DNA from 4 places in the Halopseudomonas sp. genome. Region 2 is predicted to be linked to each of the others. Evidence: predicted binding sites of a transcription regulator. Region 2 holds the regulator's gene; each other region holds the start of a gene.
The links. Region 2 encodes FliA, which starts transcription of late flagellar genes. Its sites were predicted from a motif close to CTAAAGTTTNNNNNNNNNNNGCCGNTAA; they were not measured.
Positions count from the first base shown of each region.

Region 1 (7,129 bases), on a different contig from region 2:
GGATCGGTTTCGGTCAGGTAGGGGAAAGCGGTGTCACCGTCGCTGTCTTGGTAGCCAACCCGGAAGGTGTGTGGGCCAGTCGCGGCTGACAGTGTCAGTGAGGTCAGCTGGTGATCAATGTCCAGCGGCTGATTGCCGTCATCGCTGCTGTCAAACCAGGCGAGGTTGACACCGAGCTTCCAGTTGCCGACCGGCTGAGTGTGAATCAGGTTGACCAGGTTCTGGTTGTAGACGTCCTGCAGCTCCGAGCGCCACAGGCCGATAGTGGTGTTCTTGCTGTTGAAGGCGTAGCTGCCGCCAAGATAGTTGAAGCGGTCGGATGCACCACCAACAGTGGAGCGGATGTCCTCGCGATCGCTGCTGTTGCGGTAGTTCACTTCACGGAGCTGGCCGGCTTGGATGTCGAGGTTCTCGATTTCGTTTATCGAGAGGCTGGCGCCAGTGAAACTCTGCGGCAGCAGGCGTGAGTCGCCGGAGCTGGCGATTGGCAGCTTGGGCATCAGCCCGCCAACCTTGAGCACAGTGTTCGACAGACGCGCCTTGAGAGCGGCAGTCGCCTCACTGTAGTGGCCCTTGCCTTCATCGCCAAAGCTGTTGGCCAGCAACCCGGAACCCGCGCGCTCGTCGTCTGAATCCAGCTTGAGGCCCAAGCCGGCATAGACGTCAACACCGAACCCCAGTGCGCCCTGGGTGTAGCCGGATTCAGCTTTGAAGATAAAGCCTTGGGCCCATTCCTCCGCCTTGGACTGTGCGCCGGGGTCTCTGAGATCGCGATTGAAGTAGAAATTGCGCAGTTGCAGTGACGCGGTAGCATCGTCAGCGAATCCGGCAGCCTGGGTCTGGCTGCAGGCGATCGCCGCGGTGACGGCAAGCGCAAGGGGAGTCACATGCTTCATTGTTATTCTCCTGATGTGAAGGGGGGCATGGGTCATGCCGAGGGAAATAAAGCATGAGGCTGCGCGCCTGACCTTACGACCATCGTCGAACTGTCATGCGTTTGTCGTGAAACTGCAGTGAAGCGTCTGGCGCGAGGGCTCTGTTTTGAGGGTTGCAGGGCGCCTGCTCTATGCGTGAGAGGCGCCCTGTACTTTAGTCTAATGCGGCTGTAATCAGGACATGCCGTTGGTGAAGGCGGGGTTGCTCATGTCAATCAGAGGGCGGATGCCAGCCAGTGCGCGGGTGTAATGCAGCAGCACGTCGAGGTTGTAATCCAGGCGTTGGCGCAGGCGCTCGTCGGCCTGAGACTCGGGTTCATCGCCGTTCATGACGTGGTTTACGTCGCGCACGATCAAGTGTTCCGGGATGTAGCACAGACGGCAATTCTTGTAGCTCGAGGCGCGTAGCTCGCTGATTGGAAAGGCGCCGCCAACACCGGCGGAGATGGCTCCGAGCATGGCGGGCTTATGCGCCAATTGGGCCTTGCTGGCATAGATGAAGAAGTTCTTGATCGCGGGACAGGCCATCCCGTGCCACTCCGGCGCCAGGATGATGGCTGCGTCTGCTGCGCTCAACAACGTTTCGTACTCGCTCCAAGGACCGTTGTCGTCGGCCGGCCACAAGGGTAGCGGCTGTTTGCCCAAGTCGATGATGGACACCGCTTCGGCAGCGAGCGCGTGCTTGTTGATCAGGGTCGTGCGAATGAAGTCGGCGACTTTGGCAGTCTGACTGTCCGTGCGGCTGCTGCCGGCGACGATGACGATTCGATGCATGGTGGGCCTCGACAAGTTGATTGGAGGGGTACTGTACCTGATATGACCGATTGGCTGCCTTTGGTCAGTGGTCTTTGACAGCAGCAGGGGAGTGGGGCAGAGTACGCGGCCTTCGGGGCGCCACGCGTGGCGTGCGGTTGTGGGGCTTGCTGCAAAGGGGCGGCGAGCGACATGCAGATGGGGAGTCAGAAATGAATGCAGTAGTAGCGGCGGTGGCCGTGATGCTGGTACTCAGCCTGTGCCGTGTGCACGTGGTGGTTGCGTTGATTTTCGGTGCGCTGACCGGCGGCCTGCTGGGCGGCCTGGGCCTGGAAACCACGCTGAGCACGTTTCAATCGGGTTTGGGCAAAGGGGCGAATATCGCTCTGAGCTACGCGCTGTTGGGCGCCTTTGCCGTCGCAATTGCCAAGTCGGGCCTGGCCCATGCCCTGGCAGACAAGGGGTTGACGCTGGTCGATAGCCGTCGTGATGGTGGTGGCGCCGTACTGAAGCTGATGCTGTTGCTGGTGCTGCTGGGCGTCGCTATCTCGTCGCAGAATATCCTGCCTATTCATATCGCGTTCATTCCGCTGCTGGTGCCGCCGCTGCTGTTTGTCATGGCGCGTCTGAAGCTGGATCGTCGCGCAGTGGCCTGTGTGCTGACCTTCGGTCTTATTACGCCTTACATGTTCCTGCCGGTCGGCTTTGGCGGGATCTTCCTCAATGACATTCTGCTGGCCAATGTGGCCGAAAGCGGTGTGGTGGTTGAGGGCGTTAACGTAATGCATGCGATGGCACTGCCGGCGCTGGGCATGCTGTTTGGCCTGCTGGTTGCCGTGTTCGTCAGTTACCGCAAGCCGCGTCAATACGACGAGAACCTTATCAGTGAAGTCGAGCGCGCTGAGGCCAGCTACAACCCGATGTCGCTGCTGGTTGCTCTGGGTGCGGTGGTTGCCGCGTTCGTTATCCAGCTCTGGCTGGACTCGATGATCATGGGGGCGCTGGCCGGTTTTGTGATCTTCTCGGTATCCGGTGTCGTGCGCTGGCGCGAGGCCGATGGTGTGTTTACCGAAGGCATGAAGATGATGGCCATGATCGGCTTTATCATGATCGCCGCGGCGGGCTTTGCCGAGGTCATGCGCGCCACCGGTGCGATTGCGACGCTGGTCGACAGCTCTGCCGCGATGATTGGCGATAATCGGGCACTGGCCGCGCTGCTGATGCTGCTGGTCGGTCTGCTGATTACCATGGGCATCGGTTCGTCGTTCTCGACCATTCCGATCATTGCCGCCATTTATGTACCGTTGGCGATGCACCTGGGCTTTAGTCCGGCCGCGATTGTTGCGCTGGTCGGTACTGCGGCGGCGCTGGGTGATGCAGGCTCCCCGGCTTCTGACTCGACCCTTGGTCCGACCGCAGGCCTGAACGTGGACGGCCAGCACAACCACATTTGGGACACCGTGGTGCCCACCTTCATCCACTACAACCTGCCGCTGATCATCTTCGGCTGGATTGCGGTGATGGTGCTCTGAGGCATTGAGGTACAAAAAAAGCCCTGCCGGTTTACCGGCAGGGCTTTTTTTATGCCGTTGATCTGGCGGCTCAGACCCTGAAGCGACGCACCAGCTCGTCGATCTGTCGGCCCAGGCTTGCCAGATGCTGGCCGGCCTGTGCGGTTTCGCGGGCGCCATCGGTGGTCTCGCGGGCCAGTTCGGCAGCCTCTGTGACGTTGCGGTTGACGTCCTCTACCACGGTCGACTGCTGGGTAGTCGCGCTGGCGATGGAGGCATTGAGCGCAACCAGTTGCTGCATCGACTGGGCGATCTGTTCCAGCGCAGCGCCGGCCTCGTTAACCTGATCCACACTGGCCTGTGAGTGGCGGCTGCTGTCGTTGATAACCCCAACCACGGTCTGGGTGTTGGTCTGCAGCTTGCTGATCATGTTGTGAATTTCTTCGGTCGACTGCTGGGTGCGCTGGGCGAGGTTGCGGACCTCGTCGGCGACCACTGCAAAACCGCGGCCCATCTCGCCGGCACGAGCTGCTTCGATGGCGGCGTTCAACGCCAGCAGATTGGTCTGCTCGGCGATGTTGCGGATGACATCCAGTACCTGGGTGATCTCCTGCGCATCGCTCGACAGCGTTTCCATGTGCTTGACGGCAGTGTTGACGCTATCGGACAGCAGGCGAATTTCGTGGATCGTCTTCTCAACCTGCTGACGGCCGTTGTCTGCACCCTGATTGGCGTTCTCGACCTCTTGCGCTGCGGCGTTGGCGTTCTGGGCTACGTCTTGCACACCGTAGGTGATCTCGTTAACTGCGGTGGCCATCAACTCCATGCGCTCGGACTGGTGGCTCATGTCGCTCAGACTCTTGTTGCTGATCTGGTCCAGTTGGTGGCTGGAGCTGATCAGCTGGCGAGCGCTGTCGCCCAGCTGACCGATGATGTCGGCCAGATTGCGGTTGAAGCGGTTGAAGTAACTGGCAATCTGCGACAGCTCATCACGGGCGTCGTCGTCCAGGCGACGGGTCAGGTCAGCTTCACCGCTGGCGATGCCGCGCATGGCGTTGACCACCTTGTCCAAAGGCTGCGAGATGCTGCGGCCAATGATGAACAGCAGGAGGAACATCACGCCGATCACGAGTGTGCTGACCACCAGTGAGGTGATAACCGCGTCGCGGAACTTGGCCTGCATGGCATCCACGTAGATGCCGGTGCCGACCATGTAGTCCCACGGCTTGAAGTGTTTGAATGCAGCAATCTTTTGCGAGCCGTCCTCTTCGCCCGGCTTGGGCCAGGAGTACTGGAAGCTGGCGGTGCCCTCAGCGCGGGCCTTGCGAACCATCTCGGCAATCACATTGACGCCGTCCTGGTTCTGCATGGTGGAGAGATCGGTGCCGACGGTTTGCGGCGCGAGCGGGTGCATGATCATGATGTTATTCATGTCATTGACCCAGTAATATTCGTTGCCGTCGTAACGCAGTGCGGCAAGGGCGCTCAAGGCCTCCTTGCGTGCTTGGTCGCCGGTCAGCTCACCGTTGAGTTCTTTCTGGTGGTAGAACGCCATCAGGTCATGGGCAACCTCGACAAGGTGGGTTGCCTTGACGATTTCGCCGTCACGGATTTCCCGATGCAGATGGGAGAGGGAGATGCCTTCCGTTGTCAGGGTACTGGCCAGTGCGATAATCAGGATCAGCCAGATCCGCTGACTGATACGAATGTTGCGCAACAGCTTCATGTAACCTCCACGCGCCTAATGGTCGTGTCTATTATTTTTGTGATGCCGGCAGCGAATACTGTTCGCATTGGCTTGTCTCATTGTCGGCCGATGCCGTCAAAACCTGAGCGGTATTTTTTCGTCATCGGTGCTGGCGATTTGACTGCATGCAGGCGGGGCTTGCAAGGGGTTATCTGTTTTTGTGATCTTTACTCATAAGGAGCGCGGTGTGTGCGCTCTATTTCGCCGGCTGCGAGGCTGGTGCCCAATCAATGTTAAGGGTGTCTCATGCGGTCAGTAGTGAAGGTGGCGGGTCTTTCGGTTGGACTGTTGATGGCTGTGATTGGCGCTGGCGCCGCGCAGGCCGCAGACGACGCTGTGCAGTTCGGTCCTAGGGTGGTTGGCTGGATCGAGAAGGGTTTGATTCTGCCGGAGTACACAGCGGTCAAAATCAAGGTCGATTCCGGGGCGCTGACGTCCTCCATGCACGCGGTTAATCTGGAGGAGTTTGAGCATCTGGGCCACGATTGGGTGCGCTACGACGTGCCGGTACGCGACGCCGATACCAACGAGATGGTCACCATGCATTTTGAGCGCCCGGTATTTCGGCGCATTCTTGTGCGGGGTGCAGGTGGGTCCGATCGTCGACCGGTGGTGAAAATGTCGATCTGCATGGGCGACCGGGTCTACGAAGAGCAGTTTTCACTGCGTGACCGCGGCGACATGAACTACCCGGTGCTGATTGGCCGCCGCACTATTGAGCACGTTGGTTTGATCGATGTATCCAAGACGTTCATGCACAAACCGAGCTGCACGGAAGAGGATTACGACGAGGAGCGGCAGCGCCAGCACGACCGTGAGGAGAAGGGGGCAGGCAATCAGCCGGCCGAGACCGGCGAGGCGGATGCCTGAAAACAGATCGGCCGCCTTGCTGGCGGCCGATTTGCGTTACCACATGAGGTCGTCTGGGATCTCATAGCCAGCGTAAGGGTCATCCTCGGCGGCGGTTTCCTTTTTCACTTCAGCGATATGCACCGGCCAATGCGGCACGCGTTCGCGGACCTTTTCCGCGATCTCAAGCGGAATCAGGACAAAGCCGCCTGACAGGCGAGTAATGCCGAGGCGGCCGCGGCTGAGCAGACCGAACTGTTCTTCGGTAACGTGGATCTTCTTGATCTTGTTCTTGCTGACGAACTGATAGGGCGTTTCGCCGCCGGCACGATCAACCACGTTCTGTTCGATCATCTGTTTCGCCTGGGCCTCGGCGGCCTTGCGCGCGGCCTCCGCTTCGCGCTGCTGGTTCAGCTCGCGGTCGCGTTCAGCTTTCTGTTCGCGGGCTTTCTGGGCGGCACTGGGGCCGTTGTCGCCGGGTGGCTGGGCCTTGGCTTCTTTCTTTTTGGCGCGCTGCGCCTGCTTGAGTTTCTTCTCGTCGACCAGTCCGGCCTTGAGCAGTTGAGCTTGCAGTGAATTGACCATGGTTTGTCAGCGTCGTAATCATGCGGCGCCGCGGTGGCGGCACCTGGTTGAAGTCTGGCGTTACAGGCGCCTAGTCTACCGCGTTGTTCAGCGCTTTTCTTCCTCGGCTTCCTCAGCCTTGAGCTGCGCTTCGCGGGCCTTGACCTTGGCCAAGGTCTCGGGGCTTACCCGGTTACTGCCGGCATTGTCGCGCAGCAGAAGCAGGCTGCCGATCACGCTGCCGAACGCGAGCGCCATGAACAGCCATCCATACCAAGGCATGGGAATCTCCTTGAGATAAGTACGTGACCCCATCATGGGCGCAGGCACCACGGATAACAAGTGCGGGGGTCAGGCGCGCATGGAGTGGTGAAGCATCTGCAGGGTATAGCCAATCAACTGCTCTGCAGGCAGCTGGGGCTGCTCACACGGATCGGGCTGGCGCGTCTGCAATATCACCCCATGCAAGGCGCCGCGCAGGTAACAGGCGGTCAGTACGGGGTCGGCGACTCGCTCGGGGTGGAGACTGCCATCGGCGACGCCGTCGGCGAGCGATTGGATCATGCAGGCCATCGACTGGTCGTAGCAGTTGGCCAGTTCCTGCAACTGTTCGTCGCTGTCGACCAGATGCGCGAAGGTGCTGGCGTCGGTCAGCAGGTCGAAGTAGTCCGGTGCCTCGATACTGAAATGGTAATAACTCCAGCCAATACGCTGCAGCTGCTCGAGTCCGCTTCCGCCCTCGGCCTGCGCGGCCTGGAAGCGCGCAAGCA
Region 1 is NZ_JAYPMU010000002.1:28,617-35,745, forward strand. It holds gene AAFM31_RS01700 (OprD family porin) at 1-896, opposite strand, end outside; gene AAFM31_RS01705 (NAD(P)H-dependent oxidoreductase) at 1,110-1,709, opposite strand; gene AAFM31_RS01710 (Na+/H+ antiporter NhaC family protein) at 1,901-3,220, shown strand; gene AAFM31_RS01715 (methyl-accepting chemotaxis protein) at 3,291-4,925, opposite strand; gene AAFM31_RS01720 (ATP-dependent zinc protease) at 5,193-5,816, shown strand; gene AAFM31_RS01725 (DUF2058 domain-containing protein) at 5,853-6,380, opposite strand; gene AAFM31_RS01730 (DUF2897 family protein) at 6,468-6,641, opposite strand; gene AAFM31_RS01735 (TetR/AcrR family transcriptional regulator) at 6,711-7,129, opposite strand, start outside.
Region 1: a site for FliA is predicted at 5,006-5,033, ahead of AAFM31_RS01715 (methyl-accepting chemotaxis protein). Genes of this name have one in related genera too.

Region 2 (7,129 bases):
TCGGTCGGCGGCGATGCCCTTGTCGAGTTCTGAGTATGGCCTTCCGTTGCCTTGATAGCGCGAAGCAGTTTATCAGAAGGCACGCATGGCCTGTGCAGCGCTTGGTTACACGTAAACGTCCTTAGGTAGACCTGATCCGGCCCGCCTTGTTCCGAAATTGGAACGCTTCTTGCGTAGACCCCGGTACAACGCAACATTGCGTCAAATATTTGATCTGGGGACCTTTTCGCCAATGGCTGTTGATCGCGCACAAGTGATGGGAAATATGCGGACCAATCTGGCCGGTCTGCGCCACGGCAGTCTGGGTATCCCGATTCTGCTGCTGGTGATGCTCGGCATGATGATGCTGCCGATCCCGCCGTTCCTGCTGGACGTGCTGTTCACCTTCAACATTGCGCTGTCGCTGGTGGTTCTGCTGGTCGGTGCCTATGCGCTGCGGCCGCTCGACTTTGCGGTGTTCCCGACGATCCTGCTGGTCGCTACTCTGCTGCGTCTTGCTCTGAACGTTGCCTCAACCCGCGTGGTTCTGCTCTACGGCCACGAGGGCGGTGATGCCGCCGGCAAGGTTATTCAGGCCTTTGGTGAGGTGGTGATCGGCGGTAACTACGTTGTCGGTCTGGTGGTGTTTGCGATCCTGATGATCATCAACTTTGTGGTGGTCACCAAGGGCGCGGGGCGCATCTCGGAAGTCAGTGCGCGTTTCACCCTGGATGCGATGCCCGGCAAGCAGATGGCGATCGACGCCGATTTGAACTCCGGACTGATCGATCAGGATCAGGCCAAGGCTCGTCGTCAGGAAGTCGCTCAGGAAGCCGAGTTCTACGGCTCGATGGATGGTGCAAGCAAATTCGTCCGTGGTGACGCGGTTGCTGGCCTGCTGATTCTGTTCATCAACGTGATTGGTGGTCTGGCCATCGGTATGGCGCAGCATGGCCTGCCGTTCGCCGAGGCTGGCCGCATCTATGTGCTGCTGACCATCGGTGACGGTCTGGTTGCCCAGATTCCGTCGCTGCTGCTGTCGACTGCGGCGGCGATCATGGTTACCCGGGTGTCTACCTCGGAGGACATGGGCGCGCAGGTACAGCGTCAAATGTTTGCCTCACCGAAGGCACTGGCAGTAGCGGCGGCGATCCTGATTGTCATGGGTCTGATTCCCGGCATGCCGCACTTTTCCTTCCTCAGTCTGGGGGCGATTGCCGCCGGCGGGGCCTATTTCATCGCCAAGCACCAGCAGGCCAAAGCGGAAGAGAAACAGGTGGAAGAGCGCCAGCAGGCGCAGGTGCCGGCCGTTCAGGCGCCAGAAACCCGTGAACTGGGCTGGGATGACGTGACGCCGGTTGACATGGTCGGGCTGGAAGTCGGTTATCGGCTGATTCCGTTGGTGGATCGTAACCAGGGTGGGCAGCTCTTGGCGCGCATCAAGGGCGTGCGCAAGAAACTCTCGCAGGATTTGGGTTTCCTGATGCCGTCTGTACATATTCGCGACAACCTCGATCTGGCGCCCAACGCCTATCGTTTGACGTTGATGGGAGTAGGGGTGGCGGAGGCCGAGATTTACCCTGATCGGGAGCTGGCGATTAACCCGGGTCAGGTATTTGGCGAGGTCAAGGGTATACCGGGCAAGGACCCGGCGTTTGGTCTGGATGCAGTCTGGATCGAACAGAACCAGAAGGATCAGGCGCAGTCACTCGGCTATACCGTGGTGGACGCCAGTACCGTGGTCGCCACCCACATCAATCAGATTCTCTTCAAGCATGCTCACGAACTTATCGGCCATGAGGAAGTGCAGCAGCTGATGCAGGTGCTGGCCAAGGCCTCGCCGAAGCTGGCCGAGGAGCTGGTGCCGGGCCTTATCTCACTCTCCAATTTGCTCAAGGTGCTGCAGGGCTTGCTGCAGGAGCAGGTGCCGGTACGTGACATTCGGACCATTGCCGAGGCGATCGCCAACAACTCCAACAAGAGTCAAGATACCGGCGCGTTGATCGGCGCGGTGCGGGTCGCGCTGAGTCGCTCAATCGTGCAAAGCATTGTGGGGCTTGACTCTCAGCTGCCTGTGATCACCTTGGAACCAAGGTTGGAACAGATGTTGCTACAGAGTCTGCAGAAGGCAGGTCAGGGCGCAGACGACGGTATGTTGCTTGAGCCCGGCATGGCCGAGAAGTTGCAGCGCTCGCTGGCCGAAGCAGTACAGCGGCAGGAAGTGCAGGGCAAGCCGGCAATATTGCTGGTAGCGGGGCCGATTCGGATGATGATGGCCAAGTTCGTACGCTACGCAGCCCCGGGAGCCCATGTACTGTCCTACCAGGAAATTCCGGACAGCAAGCAGGTGACCATCATTGCGACGGTCGGCCAGAACTGAGCTGCAGACTCTGAATGAATGACAGCAGCCGCCAGCGGGCGGCGCCAGAAAAGCGACGAGGTCAGCCATGAAAGTCAAACGTTTCTTTGCCGCAGACATGCGCCAGGCGATGAAGCTGGTTCGCGATGAACTGGGCGCGGATGCGTCGATCATTGCCAATCGCCGGGTTGCCGGTGGTGTTGAGCTGACCGCTGCACTGGACTATGAGGCGCCGCGCCTGACCGCGCCGACGCCCGGCCTGGACACCGAGTTGAAGAAGACCCAGGAGCGCATCGTCGCTGCGCGCGCCGAGCTGGAAGTAGGTTCGATGGCCTCCCACGACCAGCCGCTGGTTAATCGCCAATTGTTTGGTGACACCATGCGTCACGCCGCGCGTCAGGGTTCTGTCGAGGCGCGTGATCTGCTGGATCGTCTGATTCAGGAGCCGGTTGAGCAGGCTGCGCCAGTAGCCCGTCCTGCGGCGGCTGAGGTTGCGCCCGTCGCCGCTGCCGTTGAAGACGCCAGCCTGAGCGCCATGCGTGCTGAAATTGCCGGTCTGCGTGAGATGCTGGAGTCGCAGCTGGGTGGCTTGGCGTGGGGGCAGCTCAATCAGCAAAAGCCCAAGCAGGCAGGGCTGTGGCGCCGTCTGACCCAGATGGGGTTGCCCGCGGAGGTTAGCCAGGATCTGCTGCGTCAGGTTTCTGACGTGAGCGATCCGCGTCAGGCTTGGCGCATGCTGCTGGCCTATCTGGCACATCGCGTGCCGGTGCTGCGCGAAGAGCCGCTGGATGCCGGTGGTGTGATCGCACTGGTTGGTCCGACAGGTGCTGGCAAGACCACCACGCTTGGTAAGCTGGCCGCCCGCTACGTGCTCAAGCACGGGAGTCAGCACGTTGCCCTGGTCACTATGGACACCTACCGTATTGGCGCTCACGAGCAACTGCGTACGCTGGGCCGGATTCTCAACGTGCCGGTCAAGGTGGTCGATGAAAATCAGGACCTCAACGACGTGCTGGCCGATTTTGCCGGCAAGCGCCTGGTGCTGATCGACACCGCCGGTTTGCAGGCCAATGATCCCTATCTGCGCGGTCAGCTGGATACGCTGGCGCGGCAGGGGCGCCGGGTGCGCAATCTGCTGGTGCTCGCAGCGACTAGCCAGCACCGGGTAATGAAGGCGGCCTACCATACTTACAAGGCGTGCGGCCTGTCCGGCTGCATTCTGACCAAGGTCGATGAAGCAGCTACGCTGGGTGAATCACTGGGGCTGGCGATGGAGCAGGGTTTGCCGGTAGCCTATCTGGCAGATGGCCAGCGCATTCCCGATGACATCAGTCGGGCGGTAGGGCACCAGCTGGTCAGCCGTGCAGTCAGCATGGCCGGCAACGAAGCGCCAGCAGATCAGACCATGGCGGACGTATTTGCCGGTATGATGCACACCCAGCAGGCAAGTTAAGCAACTTCACAGAATTAAGGTAATCAGCGCAGATGGGCAGCAATCATCCGGTTCAGGTAATCGCAGTCACCGGTGGCAAGGGTGGCATCGGCAAGACCAACGTGTCGGTGAACCTCAGTCTTGCTCTGGCAGAGATGGGGCGGCGGGTCGTTCTGCTGGACGCTGACCTTGGTCTGGCGAATGTCGACGTGCTGTTGGGGCTCAAGCCCAAGGCAACGCTGGCGGACGTGCTCGACGGCAAGTGTGACCTGCGCGATGTTCTGGTTACCGGTCCTGGCGGCATTCGCATTGTTCCGGCTGCCTCGGGCGCTGCCAACATGGTCAGCCTCAATCATCAGCAGCATGCGGGCCTGATTCAGGCGTTCAGCGAAATCGGTGACAACATCGACGTGCTGATCGTCGATACCGCGGCAGGTATCGGCGACTCAGTTGTCAGTTTTGTGCGCGCCGCTCAGGAAGTACTGGTGGTGGTGTGCGACGAGCCGACTTCCATCACCGATGCCTACGCCCTGATCAAACTGCTCAACCGTGATCACGGCATGACCCGTTTTCGCGTATTGGCCAATATGGTGGGCACGCCCCAGGAAGGCCGCATGGTCTTTGCTAAGCTCACCAAGGTAACTGACCGGTTTTTGGATGTTGCGCTGCAGTATGTCGGTGCGGTGCCATTCGATGAAGCGGTGCGTAAGTCAGTGCAGAAACAGCGCGCGGTGTTTGAAGCGTTCCCGCGCAGCAAAGCCTCGCTGGCCATTCGCGCCATTGCTCAGAAAGTGGATGCATGGCCGTTGCCGGCCAATCCCCGTGGGCATCTGGAGTTCTTCGTCGAGCGTTTGGTGCAGCCGACAGGATCGGGTCTATGACAGCACAGGCTGGCGGATTGAGCATGTATACACGAGCACAGAGTTCAGCAGGTCAGCAGGATCGTCTCGTCGAGCAATATGCTCCGCTGGTAAAGCGTATTGCCTATCACTTGCTGGGGCGTTTGCCATCCAGCGTTCAGGTTGAAGATTTGATGCAGGCCGGGATGATCGGCCTGCTCGAAGCCTCCCGCAAATTTGATTTCGGCAAGGGTGCCAGCTTTGAAACCTATGCCGGCATCCGCATTCGTGGTGCAATGCTGGACGAGGTGCGCAAGGGCGATTGGGCGCCTCGCTCCGTCCACCGCAACACCCGGATGGTCAGCGACGCCATGCGCGCCGTTGAAGCGCGTCTGGGACGGGACGCTAAAGATCACGAGGTTGCGGCCGAACTGGATATGAGTCTTGAGGAGTACTACGCGATCCTCAGCGATACCGCCGGCAGCAAATTGTTCAGCTTTGACGATCTACTGGAGTCAGGTGCGCCGGCCGATGTGCAGGGTGGCGAGGAGCCGCTGTCCGGTCTGCAGGATGAACGCTTTCGGGGGGCACTGATCGAAGCGATCGATACGCTTCCGGAGCGCGAGCGACTGCTTTTGTCGCTTTATTACGAGGAGGAGCTTAACCTCAAGGAAATCGGAGCGGTACTTGGTGTAAGTGAATCGCGGGTCAGCCAATTGCACAGTCAATGTGCTGCCCGGTTGCGCGCCAAGCTGGTCAGTTGGCGAAATGATTGATTTTGTCGTCAACATCCGGACAATGCTCGGATTGCTCGACAGGTAGTAGCACTGTGCCGGTCGCCAGAGGGCGACACCAAGGGCGCATCTGACCAGTCTGCTGACGTAGCAGCTGATTGCTCAGAGCTTCTTTATACGGCTTGTTTGGTTATTTGCGATGGGTTTCTGGGGTGCAGGCCTGCACATTCCCTGGTTTGTACGGAGGTCGACTTGGACAAGAACATGAAAATTCTCATCGTTGATGATTTTTCGACGATGAGGCGCATCATCAAGAACCTGTTGCGCGACCTTGGGTTTACCAACACGGCCGAAGCGGATGACGGTAATACCGCGCTGCCGATGCTGCAGAGCGGCAGCTTCGACTTTCTGGTGACGGACTGGAATATGCCGGGTATGAGCGGCATTGATCTGCTCCGCGCGGTGCGTGCTGATGACCGCCTCAAGCATCTGCCGGTACTGATGGTAACTGCCGAGGCCAAGCGTGATCAGATCATTGAGGCCGCGCAGGCGGGCGTCAATGGCTACGTGGTCAAGCCGTTTACCGCTCAGGCGCTGAAAGAGAAGATCGAAAAGATTTTCGAGCGAGTTCAGCCTAAATAATAATTAACCGGGGTAAAGGTTATGGCTTTGAGTAAAGATCCCGGCCAGGCGACTGCTCAGGAGTTTGAACATTCGCTGAAAGACAATGCGCATCAGTTGGTTGGTCATCTTGAAAGTGGCAACTTCGCTGAAGCGCTGCTGGTCATTCATGCCATCAATCAGGCACGTGATCGTGGTCTGTACCACGAAGTGGGGCAACTGACCCGCGCGCTGCACAACGCAATCGTCAATTTCCAGATCGATACCACCCACGCGCTCGGCGCCGAGTCTGAGACGTCGAAAATCTCTGATGCCTCCGATCGCCTGGACTACGTGGTTCAGCTGACCGATAAGGCCGCCAATCGCACCATGGATCTGGTGGAGGTCAGCGCGCCAAAGGTTACCGATCTGGGCCAGCAGGCCAGTGCCTTGAAAGCCGATTGGCAGCGTCTGCAGCGTCGTGAAATGGCTGCAGACGAGTTCCGCGACCTGTACCGACGGGTCGGCGAGTTTCTCGAAGACACTGAGAAAACCAGCAAAGAGCTATCGACCAATCTGAACGATATTTTGCTGGCGCAGGATTATCAGGATTTGACCGGTCAGGTCATCAAGCGCGTCACCACGCTTGTACACGATGTCGAAGAGAGCCTGGTCAATCTGGTTCGAATGGCGGGTCAAGTTGACCGCATTACCGGCATCAATCACGGCGAGACGCCGGAAGAGACAAAAAAATCCTCTTCCAAGGGTGAAGGTCCGCAAATTCATGCCGATACAAGGGAAGACGTTGTTTCCGGTCAGGATGAGGTCGACGATCTCCTGTCCAGCCTGGGATTCTGATGTCAGCTGTGACTGCCGTGCGTTTAAACAGCCGGCAGCTTGACTGTCCACGGTGGCGACCTGGCAGCAACGTTGAATGACCGCACTGCAACCGAAGGTGGTTTCGGTTGTGCATCCAGCGGTCTTCCGATAACACGCCCGAGGGGAGTGGGTGCATGAGTTTCGATGCGGATGAAGAGATTCTCCAGGACTTTCTGGTCGAGGCCGGTGAGATTCTCGAGCAGTTGTCCGAACAGTTGGTCGAGCTGGAAAACCGGCCCGACGACATGGATCTGCTTAACGCCATCTTCCGCGGCTTTCACACGGTAAAAGGTGGTGCCGGCTTTTT
Region 2 is NZ_JAYPMU010000001.1:321,805-328,933, reverse strand. It holds gene flhA (flagellar biosynthesis protein FlhA) at 233-2,359, shown strand; gene flhF (flagellar biosynthesis protein FlhF) at 2,427-3,791, shown strand; gene fleN (flagellar synthesis regulator FleN) at 3,824-4,651, shown strand; gene AAFM31_RS01470 (RNA polymerase sigma factor FliA) at 4,648-5,385, shown strand; gene AAFM31_RS01465 (chemotaxis response regulator CheY) at 5,608-5,985, shown strand; gene AAFM31_RS01460 (protein phosphatase CheZ) at 6,007-6,801, shown strand; gene AAFM31_RS01455 (chemotaxis protein CheA) at 6,957-7,129, shown strand, end outside.

Region 3 (7,129 bases), on a different contig from region 2:
CACCGCCAGTCGCAAAGCGGTCCGAATCGAGCTGATACTGATCCAGTACTGACGTACCTGAGGAAACACTGCTGATGCTCATGGTCTATTTGTCTCCGTTCACTGACCCAGCGTCAGAACGCGCTGCAGCATGGTCTTGGCGGTATTCATCACCTCCACGTTGGTCTGATAAGACCGAGACGCGGACATCATGTTGGCCATTTCCTCTACCACGTTCACATTCGGGTAATACACATAACCGTCTTCATTGGCCATCGGGTGATCCGGCTCGTAGCGCGGCTCCAGACTGGCGTCAGATTCAACAATCCCCAACACCGCAACACCATCACCGGCCTGCTGATCAGGGCTGAACAACGAGCCACCAGTGGCCTGCTGACTATTGAAGATGGTGGCAAATACCGGATTCCGAGCGCGGTAGGTCTGATCAACGCTGCTGGAAACGGTATCGGCATTGGCAATGTTGCTGGCGACCGTATTGAGGCGCAGCGACTGTGCGCTCATACCAGAGCCGGCGATATCAAACACTTTATCGAGCGACATGATCAGTCTCCCCGGATGGCTGTCATCAGCCCTTTGAATTTGCCGTTAAGGAAGGTGAAGCTGGCCTGAAAATCGATCGCATTCTGAGCATATGCGGCCTTCTCGACTTCAGAGTCGACGGTGTTACCGTCAACCGAAGGCTGCAACTGGTTGCGATAGCGCAGACCCGCCATCTGATCAACCAGGCTCTCGAGTGCCATGTGCCCCGAATCCGTCTGCGCAACCGCCATGCTCTGGCCGTCGCCAGCCAGGCCAACGCCCTGCTGGGCCGCCAGCACTGCATTGAAATCCAGATCTCGCGCTTTGTAATTTGGGGTCTCTGCATTGGCAATATTGTTCGCCAACACCTCGGCGCGTTGAGAGCGGAATCTCAGCGCCTCTTCATGCAACCCCAGCGCACTGTCAAAGTTGATACTCATTGCCATCTTCCTCGTTTCGGCCCGTCGACCAAAAAACGTCACTGCAGGCAACAAAGCAATCAGCGTGCCAATATTATTTTTTATTTATTTTCAGCAACTTAAACGAAACGGCGTCAGAAAAGCGGCAATGCATTACCGTGAAACGGCAAGAGCAGAACCGTTCCGGCGAAAAGCGGCAAAAGAAAAGCCGGCAATAAAATGCCGGCTTCCGAGGTAGGAGTAGACAGTAAACAGCGAGGGCTAACGCGCCTTGTAAACGATCCCGGGGCTGCACTGAACCATTTGATACAGCTCAGGCAGGCCGTTGAGCGCTTCAGAGGCACCCAGCATCAGATATCCGCCGGGCTTCAGCGTGGCATGGATACGACGCAGGATGTCCTTCTTCACATCGGCGGAGAAGTAGATCAACACGTTACGGCAGAACACGAAGTCAAACTTGCCCAGCATCGAGTAGCTGTCGAGCAGGTTCATCGCCCGAAACTCAACCCGATTGCGAATTGCCGGCTTGACCGCCCAACGCCCCGGACCTAACTGGTCGAAATAGCGCGCCAATCGGTCCTGAGAAAGCCCTCGCGCGACAGACAGGCTGTCGTACTCAGCGCTCTTGGCCGCATTGAGGATGCCGCCCGAGAGGTCAGTCGCAACGATTTGAGCGCCACCGCGCAACTGCCCCAGATTGCTTCGCTCAAACTCATCAATCGCCATACTCAGCGAGTAAGGTTCCTGACCAGACGAACAGGCCGCTGACCAAATCCGCAGACGCTGGCCGGGCGAGTTCTTGATGAACTCCGGAATCAACCTGTTTTTAAGCACGTCGAACGGATAGACGTCCCTGAACCAGAGAGTCTCGTTGGTCGTCATCGCATCAATGACAGACTCACGCAGACCGCCGCGCGGCTGCGACTGGATTCGTTTGACCAACTCCCCGAGATTCGCGATACCTTCCTGCTCGAGCAGGCGGTTCAGTCGGCTAGACACCAGATACTGCTTGTTGTCCCCCAACACAATGCCGCACGCCTTTTCCAGAAAGTCCCGGAACAGCTGAAAATCCTGATTCGCCAATGTCACGAAGCCTGCCTTGTCTCAATTGAATCCATGTTGCTAGGCCTGCCCATCGGCATCGCCGCGCAGGGAGTGCAACCGCGCGATCACCCGCTGAGCCAGGTCGTCCGGCTTGAACTTGGCCAGGAAATCGTCCGCCCCGACCTTCTTGACCATCGCCTGGTTGAACACCCCGGACAGCGAGGTGTGCAGCATGATGTGCAACTTGTTCAGACGCGGGTCATTACGAACCTCGGCAGTCAAGGTATAGCCATCCATCTCTGGCATCTCGATATCCGAGATCATCATCAACAGAGACTCACTGACATCTTCACCTTCATCTGCCCGCGCCTTGAGCCAGTCAAGAGCCTGACGACCGTCGTTCAGCGCGACAATCTCGACACCAATCTCTTGAAGACAGCGCATGACCTGCTTGCGAGCAATGGATGAGTCATCGACGATGAGCACTCGCCGCGAAACTGCCTCGGCCTGGGTACCGGCATCAACCACACCCTCGGAGACTTTCTCGTTAGCCGGAACCACCTCCGCCAAGACCTTCTCGACGTCGATGATTTCTACCATTTGGTTATCGACCCGGGTCACTGCCGTGAGGTAATGCTCGCGGCCCGTGCCCTTTGGCGGCGGATGGATCTCGGACCAGTTCATATTCACGATGCGCTCTACCGAACGCACGAGAAAACCCTGAACCTTGTAGTTGTACTCGGTGATAATGACGAAGGCAGTCTCAAGATCATCAAGGCCGGGGCCACCGGTCGCCCGGTTAAGGTCAAGAATCGGCAGAGTGCCACCGCGGATGTGTGCTACTCCGCGCACCACTGGATGCAGCTTAGGCATCGCCGTCAGCCGCGGACACTGGAGCACTTCCTTCACCTTGAAGACATTGATGCCGTACAACTGATTACCGGCCAGCCTGAACAGCAGCAGTTCGAGTCGGTTCTGGCCTACCAACTGGGTTCGTTGGTTGACTGAATCCATCACACCAGCCATGGACTGCTCCTCATGTTTGAATCGGGTGAAACGGCATGCTTCATGCAGGTCCATCGATAGACGACAGTAATCTGACGGACATCACCCAACTGTTTGTAGGTAATTGTATGCGTTTTATCACCGGGTGCGCGGTATTGGCGATATTTTTTTCCGCCAGCGCAAGCGCCAACCCGCTTATCGATCAGCTTATCGGCGTGACCAGCACATATCTTGAGCAGGAAGTGACTCAGTATGCGAGCACGCTGGGAGGCGAGCCACGCCATGAGGTTCAAATCAGCCGCCTTGACGCGAGGTTGCGTCTTCCGCTGTGTGCTGAGGACGCCCTGAGCGCGCAGCTTGAGAGCCCCGAGATACCGGTGGGCAGAGTCACTGTGCGGGTTACCTGCAACGGCCCCTCCCCTTGGCGGCTGTTTGTGCCAGCCCAAGTCAGCCTCTATCAACAGGTAGTGGTGAGCACCCGCCCCCTGCAACGCAAAAGCGTTATCAGCGCCCAGGATATTCGTCTGGCAGAGCGGGATACCGGATTGCTCGGAAACAACTACCTGCTTGACCCCGCCCAGGCCATCGGCATGCAGATGAAACGTAACGTCAACGCTGACACCGTACTCGGGCATGCTCAGCTGGAGCAAAACCGACTGGTACAGCGCGGTGACAAGGTGGTAATAAGCGCAGGCAACAGCAGCGTAAACGTGCGCATGCCCGGCGAAGCATTGGAAGATGGTACACTTGGCGCCCAGATTCGGGTGCGTAACACCCGCTCCAACCGGGTCGTCCGAGCCCGTGTCACCGGCCCTGGACAGGTGGAAGTAGGAATGTGATTATCCCGGAGAGGCTTGGCATGTGGCTGCCATGGCCGGCCTCTTACTCCGTGATGATCTTCACACTATTTTTTCCTAAAGTTTTCCCTCTAGCTGCCGTTACAGCGGCTAGAGAAGATTTTACAGTTTGAGGATTTCACCATGGTCATTGACTTCAACTCGCCCAACGGCCCTAACGGCGCAGGTCGCAGCGGCCAGACCGCAGGCGCAGCAGGCAAGCGTGAAGCAGCATCGGTCGACAACACTGCCGGCCAGCAATCTGCACCGCAAAGCACGCAGAGCGAGTCCAACTCCTCGGTCAATCTCAGCGCGCAAGCACAGCAACTGCAGGCCATTGAGGAAAAATTGCGCGATCTGCCCGAAGTGGATAACGAGCGCGTAAGCCAGATCAAGCAGGCCATCGCCGATGGCAGTTACAAAGTCGACAGCAGCCGCATCGCGGACAAACTGCTGAGTCTTGAAAGCTAATAGCCAGTAGTCAGGAACGGACGCTGGCTGTACTCTTCGACTAAGCCCTCACGGGTCAGCCACAGTCAGGAGACACGCCATGCACCCTTTGCAAGAACGCTTCCAATCGGCTGAACAGGATTGCCAGCAATATTTGGCGCTTCTGGAGCAGGAACGAGAGGCCCTGGCAAAGCAGGACATGGCCGCACTGGAACAACTCCTCGAACAAAAACGCCCCTTTGCCGAAAGCCTGATCACCCATGATCAGGAGATCAAACGCTACTGCCAAGCGAACAACATTGCTACCGACGGCCTAGCTCAGCACGTTGAACAGAGTGCAGACGAAGCACTGCAACAGCAATATCAGCAATTTCTGGCCGCCTTGGCGCAATGCAAGCAGGCCAATGATCGCAACGCGCGACTGGTTTTTCACAGCCAGCACAACACCCGATCCATGCTGGACCTGCTGCGCAATCAAGGCGAACCGGGAAGCGGCATATATGACCAACTGGGCAATCGCAGCCGTTCGGGCATATCGAGAGACCTGAGCAAAGCCTAATCGCAAATATCATTACCGCAGCGTCCACGGTATAGTTACGCCCGCTATTACGAATCAGAATGAGAAGCTGACGTGTCCAACCTATTCTCACAAGAAACTGGTCCCCAGCCACCGAGAGAAGTTCGCGCCCCAGTGGAGATTTTTTCTCTGCTACGCACGCTGATGCAGTCCCGCGACGCACTGACCGTCACGTTCATCGACCGAGCGCAGAAATTCCAAAGCTTCATCGTCAATGTTGACGCTGACAAACGCGCCCTGTGGATTGACGAGATGATCCCGCGCGAGGGCGATCGCTACGCCGCACAAGGCGAAGCATTCCGTATCGACGCCTGGCATGAAGGCATCCATATGCGCTGGAACTGCGTCGGAGCAAGCCCGGTAGTACTAGACGATGCACCAGCGTACGAAATCCCCCTGCCTGAAGAGCTGATCTACCATCAGAAGCGCGGCGCCTTCCGAGCCAGCGTGCGTCGCACTGCAGATATCGCTGTACAGATGTCACACCCGGAGCGAGAGCGCCGCCTTACCAGCTATCTGATGGATCTGTCAGCAACCGGCTGCAAAGTTCGCCTCGAGGGCGATCTGACCAAGGCACTGCAACCGGGAGAGGAATGCAACAGCGTCATGCACCTACCAGACGCCGGACGCATTGACGTCATTACAGAAGTACGCCACGTGGTCTTTCGCGAGGACGCAAACGAAACACACGTTGGCCTGATGTTCAAACAACAGACTGCCGCAGCGCAGCGCAGCGTTGACCGCTTTGTAAATCATCTGCAAAGAGAAGCGCGCAGGCTGGAGAAAGAAGACCTGTTCTAACCAGGTCGATGATCATCCTGATCAGCGTCCTGCTCGGGTGTCGCCGGTGACCAATCCGGCTCGACCTCTTCCTGCATCTGTTCGATCACCGCACTTTCCTCAACGCGAGGGTCAATGGCAGCCGAGAACGGTGAGCTGGCGAGGTTACCGGCTGCGGGCATGAACTGGAGCGGTGCCGCCTCTACCAGGTTATCCCCAGTAACCGCAGAAGTTCTCACTCGGAAAACCAGAATCGCGCTGCAACCAGCCATGAAAATATACAGCATGCCGGAGCCGAGCCATTTCATCAGCGCCGAGCTGACCAAAGGCCCTACGCTCGCCCCGAGCCCGAAGGTCACCAACAGCATCGCCGACAGCGGCACGCGATCGTCAGGCTCAACATGGTCATTCGCCAGCGCCACCGCCATCGGGTACAGCGTAAACACCATAAGGCCAAATATGGCCGTCAGGAAGATCAAGCCCCCACTAGGTATCAACCCAATCGCCATCACCACAGATACCGCAGTGAGTATCGTGGCATTGAGCTGAATCAACTGGCTCCGATCGATCCGATCAGACAACCAGCCAGCCGGCCACTGCGCCGCAAGACCCGCGCAAATGGTCACCGCCATGAACATACCGATCTCCGACGTGGGCAAGCCCACCGAGCGGGCAAATACCGGCGCCATACCATAAAATGCGCCCATCATCAGGCCGGCAACCGCAATCGTAGTCAGCGCCTGGGGAATCCGCTGCACAAAAAGACGCACCTTAAGCGGTGCCGGGCGCAACGGCGCAGGGTGAATCTGGCGCGTGGTCGCGACAGGAACAAGACAAAGCGAGAAACACATTGCGACATACAGCAGGTGATCCTGAGAAAGTTCTGGCTTCACCGCAAAAACGACTTGGCCGAGCACCAATCCCAAGTAGGTGACAACCATATAGCTGGCAAACACCATCCCGCGCTGGTGCGATTCGGACTGCTCGTTCAACCAGCTCTCCAGCACCATGTACTGGCACATCATAGCCATACCTACCAGCAAGCGCAGTACCAGCCACACCATCACGCTATCAAACAACGCATGACACAACACCGATGCTGTCACCAGCCCAGCACTCGCAACAAAAGCGCGAATGTGGCCTACCCTGGCGATCAAGCGATGCCCTATCGACGCCCCAAGAACCAGGCCACCGTAGTAACCTGTCATCAGCAAACCAATCCACAACTCATTGACACCATCGGCAGCTAATCGCAGGCCAAGATAGGTGCTCAACAGACCACTGCCCAGCAGCATCAGCAACGTCGCGAAGTACAGTGAGGAAAAGGCAGTCAGTGCTCGGGACATGCGGACTCCTGTGGCAATCTCTGGAAGTAGCTAGCCAGCAGCTTGATAAACCACTAGCAGCATAGTCGACACGCTTGCAAACAAAGCGTTCCCGCCGCCTACTGCCACGCTGGCAGTGATGAGGAGACCGGGACCAGCCATTTGAAGATGGTG
Region 3 is NZ_JAYPMU010000030.1:20,986-28,114, forward strand. It holds gene flgD (flagellar hook assembly protein FlgD) at 1-82, opposite strand, end outside; gene flgC (flagellar basal body rod protein FlgC) at 100-540, opposite strand; gene flgB (flagellar basal body rod protein FlgB) at 543-959, opposite strand; gene AAFM31_RS16210 (protein-glutamate O-methyltransferase CheR) at 1,200-2,027, opposite strand; gene AAFM31_RS16215 (chemotaxis protein CheV) at 2,061-3,008, opposite strand; gene flgA (flagellar basal body P-ring formation chaperone FlgA) at 3,116-3,826, shown strand; gene flgM (flagellar biosynthesis anti-sigma factor FlgM) at 3,968-4,294, shown strand; gene AAFM31_RS16230 (flagellar protein FlgN) at 4,374-4,832, shown strand; gene AAFM31_RS16235 (flagellar regulator YcgR PilZN domain-containing protein) at 4,965-5,651, shown strand; gene AAFM31_RS16240 (MFS transporter) at 5,648-6,976, opposite strand; tRNA gene AAFM31_RS16245 (tRNA-Arg) at 7,125-7,129, opposite strand, start outside.
Region 3: a site for FliA is predicted at 3,902-3,929, ahead of flgM (flagellar biosynthesis anti-sigma factor FlgM). Genes of this name have one in related genera too.

Region 4 (7,129 bases), on a different contig from region 2:
GCCATTCTGCAGCTGCTCGATCATCTGCTGAATTTCCTCGGTCGAGCTCTGAGTCTTCTGCGCAAGGTTGCGTACTTCATCGGCAACCACGGCAAACCCGCGGCCCTGCTCACCCGCCCGTGCCGCCTCGATGGCTGCGTTCAACGCCAGCAGATTGGTCTGCTCGGCAATTCCGCGAATGGTGTCGAGAATACCGGTGATATTTTCGCTGTCGCGCGCCAGTGCCTGCACGCTGTCCACAGCGCGCTGGATATCCTGCGAGAGATTTTGAATGGTCTCGGACGTTGCCCGCACCACCTCACGGCCATGCGAAGCCGAACCATCAGCATTCTGCGCCGCACTGGCCGCCTGCGAAGCATTACGTGCTACGTCTTGCGCGGTCGCGGTCATTTCGGTCACGGCGGTCGCGACCAGGTCGATCTCACTGAGCTGACGTTGCACGCCGTCATTGGTGCGCAGCGCGATATCGGCCGTGTGCTCCGACGCATCGGTCACCTGCTGCACCGAGCCAACGACCTCCCGGATCATGCCCTGCAGCTTATCGAGGAAGGCATTGAACCCACGCGCAATAGCGCCCAGCTCGTCCGCTCGATCCACGTTCAAGCGCTTGGTCAGGTCGCCGTCACCCTTGGCGATATCATCCAGCATCGCTACCAGTTGGCGGGCCGGCTTGGCCAAGCCATAGGCCAGCAAAATCATCACACCCAGACCAGCCAGAGCGACCAGCAGACCGATGCCGGCCAGCAGCATGGAATCCTGATGGCGCATGTCTGTCAGCTCAGCATCCAACTGGTTGAAGTCCTGCATAACCACATCCATTGGCAGCGTGATCAGCAACGCCCAGCGGACGTCGGTACCTGGCAAGGTTATAGGCATGGCCAGTTCAATGTGCTGGCCCTGCTCATCTACGTCGTAAATGGGTTGATCGCCAAGCCGCGCAATATTGGCCAGTTCACTTTCATCCAGCACGGTAGCGGCCGAATCTCCGGGCTTGGCACCCTCGCCGGTATAGGCAACAAGGCGCCCAGTGGAACTGACCAACGCCTGCTCGCCCTTGCCGTCGTAGAGTTCGGCATCATTCTCATGCAGCATCTGCTGCAGAAACTCCATCGACAGGTCGGCACCCGCGGTGCCCATAAACTCGCCATCGCTGATGATCGGTACAGTGAACGATGCCAGCAGCACGGTCTTGCCGCCAACCTCATACGGTGCAGGGTCAATCACGCACGGCTTGAGGGTTTCTTTCGGACACAGGTAGTACTCACCAGTGCGCACGCCATTTTCCAGAATGGTTTCGTCTTCCAGGTCTCCCAGGGCCTCCAGGGCCAACCCACCATTCTCGTCGCGGTACCACATTGGCATGTAGCGACCACTGCCGTCGTAGCCGTCGGTTTCAATACCCTCAAAGAAGTTGTCGAGGTTATCCAGCGAGTTGGGCTCCCAGCCGACATAGGCATCCCACAACGTCGGGTTCTGCTCGAGCGTCATGCGAATAACTCGGGTCATCTCTTCGCGCCCCATCATCAGGGCTGGCATGCCATCGTCCTGAATCTGCCCAAGCATCGAGTTCAGCTGGGCAAGCTGTGATGCAACGGTAAGCGGATACTCCAGGTAGCGGCGGATGCGCGCCTGCTCCCCGGTCGCGATCGACAGCAAACGGTCCTTCACCAGACCGTCAATCGACACCCGCGAGCGCTCTTGAACCAAGTTTTGACTGCGTTCGGCAGAATAAACCGAGTACAACGTCATAACGCCAACAGCAACAAATAGACAGGCGCCGGCCAGTACGGCGATGGAAAGCTGGATTGACCTGAATTTCATGTAATACCTCGGCGTTGGGACAACGGAGCGGCGAAGGATACCGGTTACTCGGCTATATCGGCCACCGGACAAATTTCTGCAGCCTGTTGCATACAATTGCCCAAATGATGGTCCAATCGCTTAAGATTTTCCGGTCGCAGCGGCCACGCAGGGCGGAACCCGCGACAGACCACGCAATCCAACGTCTGATGAGAGAATAGAGCATGAAGAAATCACTGGTACTGCTGCTGTCTGTTTTGCTCGGTGCTGCCAGCCTGGCCGGATGCAACACCATGGAAGGCCTGGGCAAGGACATCCAGAAGATGGGCGACAGCATCGAAGACGCCGCCAAGTGAGACAGCGCCGGTGCTGCAGACCAAGGCACCGGCAGCATTTCATCCCGACATAGCAAGGAAAAGCACCATGCGACTGCGATTTACCCTCCTACTTCCCGTTGTTCTGCTGGCCGGTTGCCAAAGCGTGCAGACCACCCAGGGCGGCAATGTTGGCGTCAACCGCACCCAGTACATGATGAGCGGCCTGTCCAGCGAGCAGGTCAATCAGATGGCTGCCGAGTCGTATCAGGAGACCTTGGCCGAGGCCAAGAAGCAGGGGCTGCTGAACACCAACGCATCGACTGTGCGCCGCCTCAATCGTATTGCCGCCAAGCTGATCACCCAGGTACCGAACTTCCGCCCCGATGCCGCCAGTTGGGACTGGGAAGTCAATCTGATCAAAAACGACCAGCTGAATGCGAGCTGCTCTCCCGGCGGCAAGATCCTGTTTTACTCCGGCATCATCGATCGCCTAGAACTGACCGATGCGGAAATTGCCCAGATCATGGGCCATGAGATTGCGCACGCTCTGCGTGAACACGGCCGCGAAGCTATCTCCCGCGCCTACGCCACGCAAATGGGTACCCAACTGGCCAGCGCCCTGCTCGGCCTCGGTCAAGGCGGCAGCCAGGCCGCGCAGATGGCAGTTCAGTACGGCCTGACCCTGCCCAACAGCCGCTCCAATGAGAGCGAGGCCGATCTAATCGGTCTGGAGCTGGCGGCCCGCGCCGGCTACGACCCGCAAGCCGCGGTCACTCTGTGGCAGAAGATGCAGTCTGCATCCCAAGGTGAGCCGCCGGCGTTCATGAGCACCCACCCTTCTTCCTCCGGCCGCATTCAGGCCCTGCGCTCCGCCGCGCCGCGCGTACAGGCCCTCTACGAAGCTGCCAAGTAAGCGCATTCCGGCCGGCGGGCCTGCGCCCGCCGGTCGGAAAGCAACGAATACGCTGGTCAATCAGCGCAAAACCAGTACAATTGCGCGCCGTTCGACCCCGAACGATATGGGTTCCCTCACCCCATTTGACAAAACGGCGAGCCAGCAGGCTCGAATCGTAAAAAAGGACATACCATGACCGCACTTACGTCCGGCATGCAGCGCCGCGCGCTTGCACTGCTGATCAGTTTTCACATCGTTATCATCATCGCCAGCAACTATCTGGTGCAGTTGCCGATCACCATGTTCGGCTATCACACCACGTGGGGCGCATTCAGCTTTCCGTTCATCTTCCTGGCTACCGACCTGACCGTTCGCCTGCTCGGCAAACAGGCTGCACGCCGCGTCATCGCCCGCGTAATGCTGCCGGCGCTGGTTGCGTCGTATGTGGTTTCGGTGGTGTTCCAGGAAGGCAGCTATCGCGGTATCGACGCACTGCTGTCGTTCAACGACTTCGTACTGCGTATCTCGCTGGCCAGCTTCGTCGCCTACGTGATTGGCCAGTTGCTGGACATTCAGGTATTCGACCGCCTGCGCCGTATCAAGGCCTGGTGGATCGCGCCGAGTCTGTCGACCGTGCTGGGCAACCTGGCTGATACCTTCGCCTTCTTCTCGGTTGCCTTCTGGCAGAGCAGCAATCCGTTCATGGCCGAGCACTGGGTCGAGATCGCTACCGTCGACTACGCCATCAAGCTGATAATCAGCATGCTGCTGTTCCTGCCGCTGTACGGCGTGCTGTTGCGTACGCTGATGAACCGTCTCGGCGGCCCCGCGCCTTCGACTGCCTGAGTCGGCTCAGGGCACCAGCCCTGACCATCCCAGTACAAGCCCTGCTGCTGCACTCAGCAGCAGGGCTTGCAGCACTGTCCAGCCCCGTCCGAACAGCAGTCCCGCGGCGACCAGCGCGATCCCCAGCGCCAGCCAGTCAGGCGTGCTCGCAGTGCCCGGCATAAACACGTGCCAGGCGAAGAACAGCGCCAGATTCACAATCACCCCCACCACTGCCGCACTCACCCCGGTCAGCGCCGCATTCAGGCGCAGCTCACCACGGGTCGCCTCGATCAGTGGCGCGCCCCCCAGCACAAACAGAAAGGACGGCAAAAAGGTAAACCAGCAGACCAGCAGCGCCGCCAGCATGCCTCCAGCCAGCGGCTGTCCAGCACCGATCAGTTCGCCCTGATAGCCACCGAGAAAAGCGACAAATACGACCACCATGATCAGTGGCCCTTCCCAGCCTTGCCAGAGCATCAGTACCCCCATCGGCAGACACCAGAGCAGCGCGCCGATCACCAGCAGCATCAACAGCCGCGACAGGCGGAAGCGAGCGTGTTCAGGGGCAGCGCTGGCGTCGTTGATCAGCGCTTCGGTATCAGTGTCGGCCTTATCACCGGCGTGAGCAGCTGGGGCAAAAGCTGTGGGCCGCAACCGCCCGCCGACAGCACCTGCGACGGCTGCCGCTAGCACGATCAGCGGGAACGGTAACCCCAGTGCAAAGATCGCCGCAAAGGCAGCCAGCGCAATCGCCCAGAGCCAGCGGTTGCGCAGCACCCGACCACCGATGCGCCAAGCGGCCTGAAACACCACGACCACGACCACCGGTTTGATCGCATACAACACCCCCGCAATCAGCGGCAGATCGCCGTAGACCAGATACACCCACGCCAGCAGCATCAGCAGCACCAGCGACGGCAGAATAAACAGCAGCCCCGCAACCACCCCACCCCAGCTGCGGTGAAGCAACCAGCCCAGATAGGTCGCCAACTGCTGCGCCTCCGGCCCCGGCAGTAACATGCAGTAGTTCAGTGCGTGCAGAAAACGCCGCTCGGACAACCAGCGACGCCGGGCAACCAACTCCTCGTGCATCAGCGCGATCTGCCCGGCGGGCCCGCCGAAACTGATAAAGCCCAGCTTCAGCCAAAAAAGAAAGGCCTCGCGGCGGCTGATCTCGACAGAGCCCGATGGCTGATTTTCAGGTGGTTGTGTGGCGGTCATGAGTACCTTCTTCAACTACGTCCGTAAGCCTCAGGATGACACACCAACATTGCAGCGGTGCTGCACGCTTGGCCAATCTCGCATCAACGGGCATGATACCGACACGATGGCAGGCTTGAACCCGCCTCGTTCAGGGATAAGAACGACAACAGTCCAGCGACAAGGAAAGCATCATGGCGACCTGTGCAGCCTGCAACAAGACCATCCTCTTCGGCGGAGTACGCGAAGAAGGGTATCGATTCTGCAACAAGCGCTGCCTGGCAGAGGGGCAAATCGCCCTGGCAGCGGCGCGAGTCCCTGCATTCGAGCGCATGAAACTGGTGCAGTCGGTCTATCGCGGCTCGTGCCTAGGGATGCACTGATCGATTCCGCATGCCCTCTGGCGTTCAGGCCGAGCCGCAATCAAGGCGTTGTTTCGAAGGCATGTCAGGACCTGTCGAGAAATCACAACGCAGAGTGCGGCTCGGCCCGAACGCCCCGCAGGGCGAGCGCTCAAGCATGCATCTGCGGCGTCGCGCTGCTTGCCAATAGAACCACTATTGGCTGCACATTGCTCCTTGCAGCTACACGCCTGAGCACTCGCAGAGGGCGTGTGGAATCGATCAGTGCATCCCTATCTGCAAGGCCGCCGGCCCGATTGACCTCTACCAGTCACACTTCGTGCAGTCTTTTATTCTGATGACCCGCTGGGGCAGCAACAATCTGATCTGCTGCCGCCGCTGTGCCCTCAAGCGCCAGGCAAGCGACTTTCTGCAATCGATGCTGCTCGGCTGGTGGGGTATTCCATTCGGCGTACTGATGACGCCGGTTCAGTTGCTGCGCAATGCCTACGCCATGCTGTTCCCACCCAGCACGACCGAACCGTCGGAAGCCTTCCAGCAGGTGGTTATTGAACGGCTGATGCGACAGGCCATTGAGCAGCAGAATACGCCTGCTGCTCCGGCCCCCAAGCAAGGCCGCTGGGCCGAGTAATCAGGCCGGCGTTGCCTCACGGCCGGCAATTTCGCGCAGCGCCTGCACCAGATAATCCGGCTCTTGGGCACCGGAAATCAGGTACTGGCCGTTGATCACAAAGGCCGGTACCGACGAGATGCCAGCCTGCTGCCAGCGCGCCTCATCCGCACGGACGATATCGGCAAAGCGGTCGCCATCCAGCACCTTCTCTGCCTCTGCCGCATCCAATCCGGCAGCGCGTACGGCATCGAGCAGCACAGCCTTATCGGCAACGTTCAGCGCTTCGCCGAAATAGGCATCAAACAGCGCCTGCTTCATCTCGGTCTGCCGGTCATGTTCGGCAGCCCACTTCACCAGCCGATGCCCATCGAAGGTATTGGCGGTGTAACGCTCCTGCATATTCGTGAAGTTCAGGCCAAGACCGGTAGCGATGCGGATCATATCGTCCTGCGCTGCCCGCACTTCCGCCTCGTTGCGGCCGTACTTGCGACACAGCGCCTCGACAATCGGCATCGGCCGCTGATCCGGATCAGGATTCAGTTCGAAGGCATGCCACTCCACCTTGCCTTCAACCTCCCCTTGCAGCGTGTTCAGTGCCTGCTCCAGTCGGGCGTAGCCAATGGCACACCAGGGGCAGGCAATGTCGGAAACGATATCAATGGTCAGGTTCTGCATGGCGTCGCTCACAGTTCAGTAAAGTCAGAGCGTCAGACTACACCCATGACCGGCAGGTTTCACCGGGCATTGGCCGCTGCTATAACATCAGATAACGCCACCGAGGGTATCTGCCATGCTGCAACTGCGCCCAAACTGCGAGTGCTGCGACCGGGACCTGCCGCCCGATGCGGACAACGCCTTGATCTGCAGCTTCGAATGCACGTTCTGCCGCGACTGCGCTGACCAGCGCTTTGCCGGGCGCTGCCCCAACTGCGGCGGTAATTTGGTTGCCCGTCCAATTCGACCGGCCGCACTGCTTGAGCGCTACCCCGCCAGCAGCCAAAGGGTGCTCAAGGAGCACAATCACGGATGAGCATTGCTGGGCTGCTGTCACTGTTTCTTGCCCTGACTGCGCTGGCGGCCCTGCCAAGCGGTAGCGTCGCACTGGTGGTTGTGC
Region 4 is NZ_JAYPMU010000006.1:58,008-65,136, reverse strand. It holds gene AAFM31_RS06445 (methyl-accepting chemotaxis protein) at 1-1,821, opposite strand, end outside; gene AAFM31_RS06440 (entericidin A/B family lipoprotein) at 2,025-2,156, shown strand; gene AAFM31_RS06435 (M48 family metallopeptidase) at 2,224-3,030, shown strand; gene AAFM31_RS06430 (7-cyano-7-deazaguanine/7-aminomethyl-7-deazaguanine transporter) at 3,205-3,858, shown strand; gene AAFM31_RS06425 (chromate transporter) at 3,865-5,061, opposite strand; gene AAFM31_RS06420 (hypothetical protein) at 5,235-5,423, shown strand; gene AAFM31_RS06415 (hypothetical protein) at 5,722-6,033, shown strand; gene AAFM31_RS06410 (DsbA family oxidoreductase) at 6,034-6,690, opposite strand; gene AAFM31_RS06405 (DUF1272 domain-containing protein) at 6,806-7,045, shown strand; gene AAFM31_RS06400 (LysE family transporter) at 7,042-7,129, shown strand, end outside.
Region 4: a site for FliA is predicted at 1,876-1,903, ahead of AAFM31_RS06445 (methyl-accepting chemotaxis protein). Genes of this name have one in related genera too.